2 regions of the Halopseudomonas oceani genome follow, and region 2 is predicted to be linked to the other one. Evidence: predicted binding sites of a transcription regulator. Region 2 holds the regulator's gene; the other holds the start of a gene.
The links. Region 2 encodes FliA, which starts transcription of late flagellar genes. Its sites were predicted from a motif close to CTAAAGTTTNNNNNNNNNNNGCCGNTAA; they were not measured.

Region 1: the regulator FliA is predicted to act here: its motif matches at 3,190-3,217, upstream of ACKPCU_RS15875 (flagellin).

What each region holds. Positions count from the first base shown of each region.
Region 1 covers NZ_OY781932.1:3,391,761-3,397,169, reverse strand. Annotated here, with positions in the region: gene ACKPCU_RS15880 (glycosyltransferase) at 1-3,164, shown strand, start outside; gene ACKPCU_RS15875 (flagellin) at 3,418-4,617, shown strand; gene ACKPCU_RS15870 (flagellar protein FlaG) at 4,692-5,096, shown strand; gene fliD (flagellar filament capping protein FliD) at 5,194-5,409, shown strand, end outside.
Region 2 covers NZ_OY781932.1:3,274,690-3,280,098, forward strand. Annotated here, with positions in the region: gene ACKPCU_RS15270 (chemotaxis protein CheA) at 1-1,001, opposite strand, end outside; gene ACKPCU_RS15275 (protein phosphatase CheZ) at 1,157-1,951, opposite strand; gene ACKPCU_RS15280 (chemotaxis response regulator CheY) at 1,973-2,350, opposite strand; gene ACKPCU_RS15285 (RNA polymerase sigma factor FliA) at 2,574-3,311, opposite strand; gene fleN (flagellar synthesis regulator FleN) at 3,308-4,135, opposite strand; gene flhF (flagellar biosynthesis protein FlhF) at 4,168-5,409, opposite strand, start outside.

The DNA.
Region 1 (5,409 bases), 120 kb from region 2:
TTTGCTACCTGGATGACGACGACTGCTATGCGCCATCTCACCTGCAGACGCTGCTTGCGGCGTTCGAGGAGCACGGCGAATGTGTTGTTTATACCGGGGTAGAATACGTTGCCGAGCGTATTGAGGCGGGTGAACGGGTAGAGCTCTCGCGTGAAGTTCAGTTTGTACACGACAGTTATGACCGTGAGCGACTGTTCATTCATAACTACATACCGGTAAATACCTGGGCTCATCCGCGCTCTATGCTGCGCGACGTCGGGCAGTTCGATACCAGCCTGACCGCGCTCGAAGATTGGGACCTGCTGCTGCGCCTGGCGGCTCGCTTCCCTCTGGTGCATGTGGCGGACGTCACCGCCGAGGTGCGGACCCGGGAAGCTGGAAGCGGTTCGGATGATCATATGTTGAGCCGCGAACGAGAGCGGTTCGCCTCTTTATACCAGGAGATCTATCGACGCCATTCTGATTTGGCCAGTGACCGTGTTCGCAAGGGGCGAGCGCTTCAGCTCCGAAGCCTTGGGGTGACCGGCAAGGTCGATGCGACGCCAGTGCGCACCTGGCTCGCTTCTCGGGTGATGACGCCGGTGCAGCAGCGACTTGCGAAGGAGCACATTGAAGCGTGTCGATCCGCTGGCGCGACGCTGACTGTTCTTGTACTGGATATGGCTGCCGACGCAGCCGCGTTGGCGCGGTCGATCCGCTCACTGACCTGCGACGTCGATGCCGGGAACATCTCGCTGCATGTGTTGAGTACCGGCGCGCGGCCGGATAACTCGATGCCAGCCTGGAGTCAATGTGAGCAGCAAGACTGGGTCGAAGCGCTAAACCGTTTGCTGGCAGAGCTGACCTGCGACTGGGTCATGTTGTTGCAGGCCGGCGATGAGCTGGTTTCCAGCGGGGTGCAGGTGGTGTCGCTGGAATTGTTGGCCAACCCCGACTGCCGTGCCATCTATGCGGATGCTTTGTGGCACCAGGAAGGTGATGACCTTGGTCCCCTTTTGCGTCCGGATTTCAACCTCGACTACTTGCTGAGTTTTCCTCGTGGCCTGATCGGTAACTGGTTGTTCCGACGCACCGAACTACTGGGGCTGGGAGGCTTCGCGCAAGATAGTGGCGAGGCCATGGAGCTGGATGTGGTGTTGCGCCTGATCAACCAGCAGGGAGTGAGCGGTTTTGGGCATGTTTCCGAGCCACTGGTGCTGAACTCAGCATCACTGCTTACAGACTCCGTAAAAGAGCGTGATGCCATCACCCGGCATCTGCGTGCGCGTGGCTATGACCAGGCTGCTGTTGTGGCGGTTCGGCCTGGGCAGTATCGGGTCGAATACGGACACAGCGAGCAGCCTTTAGTCTCCATCGTCATTATCGTACGAGACCAACTGGCGGCAGCCCAGCGCTGTGTCATGAGTGTGTTGGAGCATACTCAGTACCCCAGATATCAGATTCTGCTGGTGGATAACGCGAGCTCTGATCCGGCAACGCTGCAGTGGCTGCAGTCGGTTGAAGAGATGGCGAGTGATCAACTGCTGGTCCTGCGTTCAGCCACGGAGCTGTCCGACAGCGACCTATACAACCAGGCAGCCTTGAACGCCGAGGGTGACTATCTGTTGTTGTTACAGGCAGAGGCGGCGGTGCTGGAGGCCGGTTGGCTGGACGCGCTGCTCAATCATGGACTGCGGCCGGAGGTGGGCGCTGTAGGTGCCAAAGCGATTGATGCTGATGGCAAGGTAACCAGTGCCGGTCTTGTACTTGGGCTGCAGGGGCCCGCGGGCAGGGTGTTTGTCGGTGAGTCGGTCGATGCGCCCGGCTATATGCAGCGCCTGCAGGTTGACCTGAATCCAAGCGCGCTGGGTGCGGGCTGTGTGCTGGTCCGCAAGTCTGTCTACGTTGAGCTTGGTGGTCTTGACGCTGTCGAGTTTGATGGCCAGGCGGCGCTGCTGGATCTGTGCCTGCGGTTGACGGCAAACGGCCATCTGTTGGTCTGGACGCCGGCGGCTACGCTGTTGCTTGCGAGCACACCTGAGGCGTTGCCTACTGAGGTTGAGGACAAACTCTATCAACGTTGGCTGCCACGCTTGGCACGGGATCCTGCCTATAACGCGAATTTTTCCTTAGTAAGGAAGGGCGGCTTCAAGCTGACTGATACGCAGATTTCCTGGCGGCCGCTGGATATCTGGCGGCCCAGTCCAGTTGTGCTGGCGCACCCTGCCGACATCTTTGGTTGCGGGCACTATCGTGTGATTCAACCGTTCGGCGCGTTGTTGGCGGCCGGGCTGGTGGACGGTGCGCTTTCACAAGGGTTGATGCACCCTGCTGACCTTGAGCGATACAACCCGGATGTGATCATTTTGCAGCGCCAGATCGGTGACGAGCGTTTGGAAGCGATGCGGCGCATGAAAGCCTTCTCTCCAGCCTTTAAAGTGTATGAACTTGACGACTATCTACCCAATCTGCCGATGAAGAGTGTTCACCGGGCACATATGCCCAAGGACATCGTGCGCTCGCTCAAGCGCGGTCTTGCGCTGGTAGACCGGTTCGTTGTTTCCACCGAACCGTTGGCTGAGGCGCTGAGTGGTTATCACCCTGATATTCGCGTGGTCCCCAATCGGCTGGAGCCGCGCATTTGGGGCAACCTGCCGGAGTCTCTGCGGGGGCAGTCCGGAAAACCGCGCGTCGGCTGGGCTGGTGGCTCCAGTCATACTGGTGACCTTGAACTGATCATGGATGTTGTTCGTGATCTGGCAAGTGAGGTTGAGTGGGTGTTCTTTGGGATGTGTCCGGATGCGATCAGGCCCTATGTGCATGAATTTCATCCCGGTGTACGGATCGACGAGTATCCGCGTAAGCTGGCAAGCCTTAATCTGGACCTGGCATTGGCCCCGGTTGAAGAGAACCTGTTCAACGAGTGCAAGAGTAATCTGCGTCTGCTCGAATATGGCATCTGCGCGTACCCGGTCATCTGCTCGGACGTACGCTGTTACGCGGGTGATTTGCCGGTAACTCGAGTGAAGAACCGCTATCGCGACTGGATGGAGGCGATTCGCATGCACCTAGCCGACGCTGCCGCCTCAGCCAGCCAGGGCAGGGCCCTGCAGCAGGCGGTGCGTGCGCGCTGGATGCTGGACGAGCAGGGGCTCACCGCCTGGCAGCAGGGCTGGTTGCCCTGAACCGTTGGGCAGTGACGAACGGTCGCTAAAGGATTTCTGCCTGAGGTCGATACATGGATCGTGGCTGGCATGGTTGCCAGTCACGCTATAGCTGACTGGAAGAATTCGCCGATAAAAAATGAATTTCCTCCTAAAGCTTTCGGACAAGGTGTCGATAAAGTAATCGAATGCGAACTCAATGGGTGCCTGGGCAGGTCCGGCCCACGAGTCGCAAGCTCAGGCAAACATTTTCAGGTCCTTTGGAGGCAATACCATGGCCCTTACAGTCAACACAAACACAGCTTCTCTGAACGCTCAGCGCAACTTGGGATCTTCCTCCAACGCGCTGGCCACTTCTCTTGAGCGTCTGTCCTCCGGTTCGCGCATCAACAGCGCAAAAGATGATGCTGCCGGTCTGCAGATCTCCAACCGCCTGACCAGTCAGATTAATGGTCTGGGCGTCGCTGCGAAGAACGCCAACAGCGGTATCTCCATCGCACAAACTGCTGAAGGTGCTCTGCAAGAGTCCACCAACATTCTGCAGCGTATGCGTGACCTGGCTCTGCAATCAGCCAACGGCTCCAACGGTGAAACCGAGCGTGACGCTCTGAACGCTGAAGTGACCGAGCTGAAGAAAGAACTGGATCGTATCGCCAACACTACTGCGTTCGGTGGCAAGAAACTGTTTGATGGCAGCTTTGGTACCGAAACCTTCCAGGTTGGTAGCGCTGCCAACGAAGCGATCAGCATCAAGCTGGATGAAGTTAGCACCAAAGAGCTGAAGAGCGATTCGATCAGCTCCGGTTCGGTTGCTGCTCAGGCCGCCGCTAGTGCTTCTGGTGCTGTTGCAGTCACCTTTACCGTGGCATCCGGCAGCGCTGACGGCACTGATCGTGTCTTCACCATCAGCGCTGAATACGCGTCTGGCGCAACTGCAGCTGAACAGACCCAACTGCTGGCAACCGTGATCAACGATGCCAACATGGGTGTGGGTGCCTTCGTACAGGATGATGGCACTATCTCTGTGGTTACTGACGCCGATGTTGGTACTGCCAAGGGCGAGCTGTCCTTCGCGTTTGCGACTGGTGCGACCGTGGCGGCAGCAGAGACTGCAGCTGGTTCTGCCACTGACGTAGCGCTGTCCGACGTGACCACTAAAAATACTGTGAAAGATATCGACATCAGCGATGCGAAATCTGCTCAGGAAGCGGTCTACATCATCGACGAGGCGATTGCGTCCATCGACTCTCAGCGAGCTGACCTCGGTGCGATTCAGAACCGCTTCGAGTCGACCATCGCTAACTTGCAGAACGTGTCCGAGAACGCCTCTGCCGCTCGCGGCCGGATTCAGGACACTGACTACGCGGCTGAAACTGCAAACCTGACCAAGAACCAGATCCTGCAACAGGCAGGTACTGCGATCCTGGCCCAGGCCAACCAGCTGCCTCAGGCCGTTCTCAGCCTCTTGGGCTAAGAAACGATCCGGGGTAATATGCGGGGGGAGGGCTTCAGCCTTCTCCCCGCTTTGTCCGTTGCGAGGTAAGCACCATGGATATGGGTGTTATCAAACCGTTTGAAGTGACCCGTCCTGCCAGTCGCGCAGCTGCGGTGGAAGCGGGTACTGACGCAAGTCAGGTCAAGCAGATGGATGCTGCACAGAATCGTTCCTCCTCATCCGAACAGGTGGCAACCCAGACCCGCTCTGCGGTTGAGCAGTCACCCGAAGCCGAGCGCGAGAAGCTGCAGGCGGCAGTGTCGGATATTCAGGGTTTTGTCCAGTCGGTGCGCCGTGATATCAACTTCAACCTTGATGAAGACAGCGGCCGGGTGGTTATCAACGTCACCGAGGCAACCAGCGGCGATGTGATTCGCCAGATTCCCTCGGAGGAAGCGTTGCGGTTGGCCGAGAACCTGTCGGAAATTCGCAGCGTGTTGTTCGAAGCAGAGGCCTGACTCTGCTTGCCGGTTTGCTGGCACGTAACTTGCCTGATAGACCGGAACCTTCTTTTCGGCAGGCGATACGTCAAAAAACGGTCGCGAGGTAAGTACTATGGCTATTACTGGTATTGGCTCAGGTCTCGAAATCAACAAGATTGTCAGCGCTCTGGTGAGTGCGGATGGCGCGCCAAAGACGGCCCAGCTGTCTCGCCTTGAGAACGCAACAACCTCCAAGTTCACTGCGCTGGGTAGTTTTCGCAGTGCCTTGTCGACGTTTCAGTCGGTTCTGGAAAAGCTGAACAGCGCTGATCTCTACAATGCTCGCAGT
Region 2 (5,409 bases):
GGGGTGCCTGATTCCGCCTTCGCGGCTGGCTTGCTGGCCCCGGCACTGTCTTCGGCCAGGCCCGGCGCAGAACCTTTGCCGTGCAACTGATCAAGCAGCGCCTCGAACTCATCGTCGGTGATGTGATCGTCGCCGCCGGCAGCCGCTGGCGCACTGTCTGCTGCGGGCGCGGCGGGCGAACTAGGCGCAGCGGACGCTTCAACAGCACCGGGCGCAGAGCCCTTGCCGTGCAGCTGATCAAGCAGCGCTTCGAATTCGTCGTCGGTAATTTCGTCTCCGCCGGCAGCGGCAGGTTTGGACGAATCGGCAGGTGCAGCGGCGCCAGCCGCGACCGAGGGCGCTTTACCTGCGCCATGCAGCTCATCCAGCAGCGCTTCAAATTCGTCGTCGGATATCTCGTCGGATGCCGCACTGGCGGCTGGCTCGGGGGTAGCCTTGGCTGCCGCAGTCGGCGCACTGCCATCGCCGTGCAGGGCATCCAGCAACTGCTCAAATTCGTCGTCAGTAATATCGCCGTCAGCCGCAGCTGCAGGGGCGGCCGTTTCAACCGGCTCGGCTTCAGGCTCGGATTTCTCGACGGCAGCAGGTGCCGCAGCAACTTCGTCGGCCGAAGCGGGCTGAGCCAGGGCCGACAGTGCTGCCAGCAATGCCGGGTCTGCAGGCGTAGGCTCTTCGCTTTCTCGAACCTGGGCGAACATGCCGTTGACCGTATCCAGCGCCTGCAGCACAACATCCATCAACTCGGGGGAAACCGTTCGCTCACCCTTGCGCAGAATGTCGAACACGTTTTCAGCGATATGACAGCAGGCAACGAGGGCATCGAGCTGCAGAAAGCCAGCGCCGCCTTTTACGGTGTGAAAGCCGCGGAAGATGGCGTTAAGCAGATCCATGTCGTCAGGCCGGTTTTCCAGCTCGACCAACTGTTCGGACAACTGCTCGAGAATCTCGCCGGCCTCGACCAGAAAGTCCTGGAGAATCTCTTCATCCGCATCGAAACTCATGCACCCACTCCCCTCGGGCGTGTTATCGGAAGACTACGCACCACCACCACGGACTTGCGTCCAGGCACTGCGCCGTCATTCAACGTTGCTGCCAGGTTGCCACCTTGGGCAGTCAAACTGCCGACGCGCCTGATGCACGGCAGCTACAACTGACATCAGAATCCGAGACTGGACAGAAGGTCGTCGACCTCATCCTGACCGGAAACAACGTCTTCCCTTTTATCGGCATGAATTTGCGGACCTTCACCCCTGGAGGAGGATTTTTTTGCCTCTTCCGGCGTATCGCCATGGTTGATGCCGGTAATGCGGTCGACTTGCCCCGCCATACGGACCAGATTGACCAGACTCTCTTCGACATCGTGCACAAGCGTGATCACACGCTTGATGACCTGACCGGTCAGATCCTGATAATCCTGCGCCAGCAGGATGTCGTTCAGATTGATCGACAAATCCTTACTGGTACTTTCGGTGTGCTCAAGGAATTCGCCAACCCGGCGATAGAGATCACGGAATTCATCGGCCGCCATCTCGCGGCGCTGTAGCCGCTGCCAATCTGCCTTCAAGGCACTAGCCTGCTGCCCCAGATCACCGACCTTGGGCGCACTGACCTCAACCAGATCCATCGTGCGGTTGGCTGCCTTGTCGGTCAGCTGAACCACATAGTCGAGCCGGTCGGACGCATCGGAAATTTTGGACGAGTCGGTATCAGCCCCCAGCGCATGGGTGGTATCGATCTGAAAATTGACGATCGCGTTGTGCAGCGCCCGGGTCAGCTGTCCCACTTCGTGGTAGAGGCCGCGGTCACGCGCCTGGTTGATCGCATGAATGACCAGCAACGCTTCACCGAAGTTGCCGCTTTCGAGGTGACCAACCAGCTGGTGCGCATTGTCCTTCAGCGAATGTTCAAATTCCTGAGCAGTCGCCTGGCCGGGATCCTTACTCAAAGCCATAACCTGTACCCCGGTTGATTATTATTTAGCCTGAACTCGCTCAAAGATCTTTTCGATCTTTTCTTTCAATGCCTGCGCAGTGAAAGGCTTAACCACATAACCATTAACGCCTGCCTGCGCGGCTTCAATGATCTGGTCGCGCTTTGCCTCGGCCGTTACCATCAGCACCGGAAGGTGCTTGAGCCGTTCATCGGCACGCACCGCACGCAACAGGTCGATGCCGCTCATGCCGGGCATATTCCAGTCCGTCACCAGGAAATCGAAACTGCCACTCTGCAACATCGGCAGCGCAGTATTGCCGTCGTCGGCTTCGGCTGTGTTGGTAAACCCAAGGTCGCGCAACAGGTTCTTGATGATGCGCCTCATCGTCGAAAAATCATCAACGATGAGAATTTTCATGTTCTTGTCCAAGTCGACCTCCGTACAAACCAGGGAATGTGCAGGCCTGCACCCCAGAAACCCATCGCAAATAACCAAACAAGCCGTAAAAGAAGCTCTGATCAATCGACTGCCATCAGCAGACTGATCGGACGCGCCCTTCGTGTCACCATCCTGGCGACCGACACAACACTGCTAGTACCTGTCGAGCAATCCGAGCATTGTCCGGATGTTGACGACAAAATCAATCATTTCGCCAACTGACCAGCTTCGAACGCAGTCGGGCAGCACACTGACTGTGCAATTGACTGACCCGCGATTCACTGACGCCCAGTACGGCGCCAATTTCCTTGAGGTTAAGCTCCTCGTCGTAATAAAGCGACAGCAACAGCCGCTCACGCTCCGGCAAACTGTCGATAGCCTCAATCAAAGCCGCCCTGAAGCGCTCATCCTGCAGCCCCGAAAAAGGCTCTTCCCCGCCCTGCACATCGGCCGGCGCACCCGACTCCAGCAGGTCATCAAAGCTGAACAACTTGCTGCCGGCGGTGTCGCTGAGAATCGTATAGTACTCCTCGAGACTCATTTCCAACTCGGCAGCAATCTCGTGATCTTTAGCGTCACGCCCAAGTCGCGCCTCCACAGCACGCATCGCATCACTGACCATACGGGTATTGCGGTGAACCGAGCGCGGCGCCCAGTCCCCCTTGCGCACTTCATCAAGCATCGCACCGCGAATGCGAATACCGGCGTAGGTTTCAAAGCTGGCACCCTTGCCGAAATCAAATTTGCGGGAGGCTTCGAGCAGGCCGATCATGCCCGCCTGCATAAGATCTTCAACCTGAACGCTGGATGGCAAGCGCCCCAGCAAGTGATAGGCAATCCGCTTGACCAAAGGAGCATATTGCTCGACGAGACGATCCTGTTCTCCTGCTGAACTCTGTGCTCGTGTATACATGCTCAATCCGCCAGCCTGTGCTGTCATAGACCAGACCCTGTGGGCTGCACCAGACGCTCGACAAAAAACTCAAGGTGTCCGCGCGGGTTAGCCGGCAAAGGCCAGGCATCCACTTTCTGGGCAATCGCGCGAATCGCCAGTGAGGCTTTGCTGCGCGGGAACGCTTCGAATACCGCGCGCTGCTTCTGAACCGATTTGCGCACTGCTTCGTCATAGGGAACCGCACCGACATACTGCAGCGCGACGTCGAGAAAACGGTCTGTCACTTTGGTGAGCTTAGCAAAGACCATGCGACCTTCCTGCGGCGTGCCGACCATATTGGCCAATACGCGGAAACGAGTCATGCCGTAATCACGGTTGAGCAGCTTGATCAATGCATAGGCGTCGGTGATCGAGGTCGGCTCGTCACAGACGACCACCAGCGCTTCCTGGGCGGCGCGCACAAAGCTGACAACTGAATCACCGATACCTGCTGCGGTATCGACGATCAGTACATCGATATTGTCACCGATCTCGCTGAACGCCTGAATTAAACCGGCATGCTGCTGGTGACTGAGGCTGACCATGTTGGCCGCACCTGAAGCGGCAGGCACAATACGGATGCCGCCAGGGCCGGTGACCAGAACGTCGCGCAGGTCGCACTTGCCTTCCAGCACATCAGCCAGCGTGGCCTTGGGCTTGAGACCAAGCAGCACATCGACATTCGCCAAACCAAGGTCAGCGTCAAGCAGAACGACGCGTCGCCCCATTTCCGCCAGAGCAAGGCTGAGGTTCACCGACACGTTGGTCTTGCCGATGCCACCCTTACCACCGGTGACTGCGATTACCTGAACCGGATGTTTGCTGCCCATCTGCGCTGATTACCTTAATTCTGTGAAATTGCTTAACTTGCCCGCTGGGTATGCATCATACCGGCAAAAACGTCGGCCATGGTCTGATCTGCCGGAGCATCGTTGCCAGCCATGCTGACGGCACGACTGACCAGTTGGTGCCCAACAGCACGGCTGATATCGTCCGGTATGCGCTGGCCATCTGCCAGATAGGCTACCGGCAAACCCTGCTCCATCGCCAGCCCCAGCGACTCACCAAGCGTAGCTGCTTCATCAATTTTGGTGAGAATGCAGCCGGACAGCCCGCAAGCCTTGTAGGTGTGATAGGCAGCCTTCATTACCCGATGCTGACTGGTTGCGGCCAACACCAGCAGGTTGCGTACACGGTGGCCTTGACGAGCCAGCGTATCAAGCTGCCCGCGCAGATAGGGATCATTGGCCTGCAGGCCAGCGGTGTCGATCAGCACCAGTCGCTTGCCGGCAAAATCGGCCAGCACATCGTTGAGATCCTGCTTTTCGTCAACTACCTTGACCGGCACGTTGAGAATTCGCCCCAGGGTGCGGAGCTGCTCATGGGCACCGATACGGTAGGTGTCCATGGTCACCAGAGCAACGTGCTGGCTGCCGTGCTTAAGCACGTAGCGGGCAGCCAGCTTGCCGAGGGTCGTGGTCTTGCCAGCCCCGGTAGGGCCGACCAGCGCGATCACGCCGCCGGCATCGAGCGGCTCTTCGCGCAGCACCGGTACGCGGTGGGCCAGATAGGCCAGCAGCATACGCCAGGCCTGACGCGGCTCGGTCACGTCAGAAACCTGACGCAGCAAATCCTGACTGACCTCAGCTGGCAACCCCATCTGGGTCAGCCGTCGCCACAGGCCAGCCTGCTTCGGCTTATGCTGATTGAGCTGTCCCCAGGCCATCCCCCCCAGCTGCGACTCAAGCATCTCTCGCAGACCCGCAAGCTCGGCGCGCATCGCACTCAGGCCAGCGTCATCGCCAGACTGAGCCGGCGCCGCTTCAGCCGCTGCAGGCCGCGCGCTGGTTGCAGCCGGCTCAACCGGTTCCTGAATCAGACGATCCAGCAGGTCGCGGGCTTCTACCGACCCCTGACGCGCCGCGTGGCGCATGCTGTCACCAAACAGCTGGCGATTGACCAACGGCTGGTCGTGGGAAGCCATCTCGCCCACCTCCAGCTCGGCGCGGGCGGCAACAATGCGCTCCTGGGTCTTCTTCAATTCGGTATCCAGACCCGGTGTCGGCGTGGTCAGACGGGGCGCCTCGTAGTCCAGCGCAGCGGT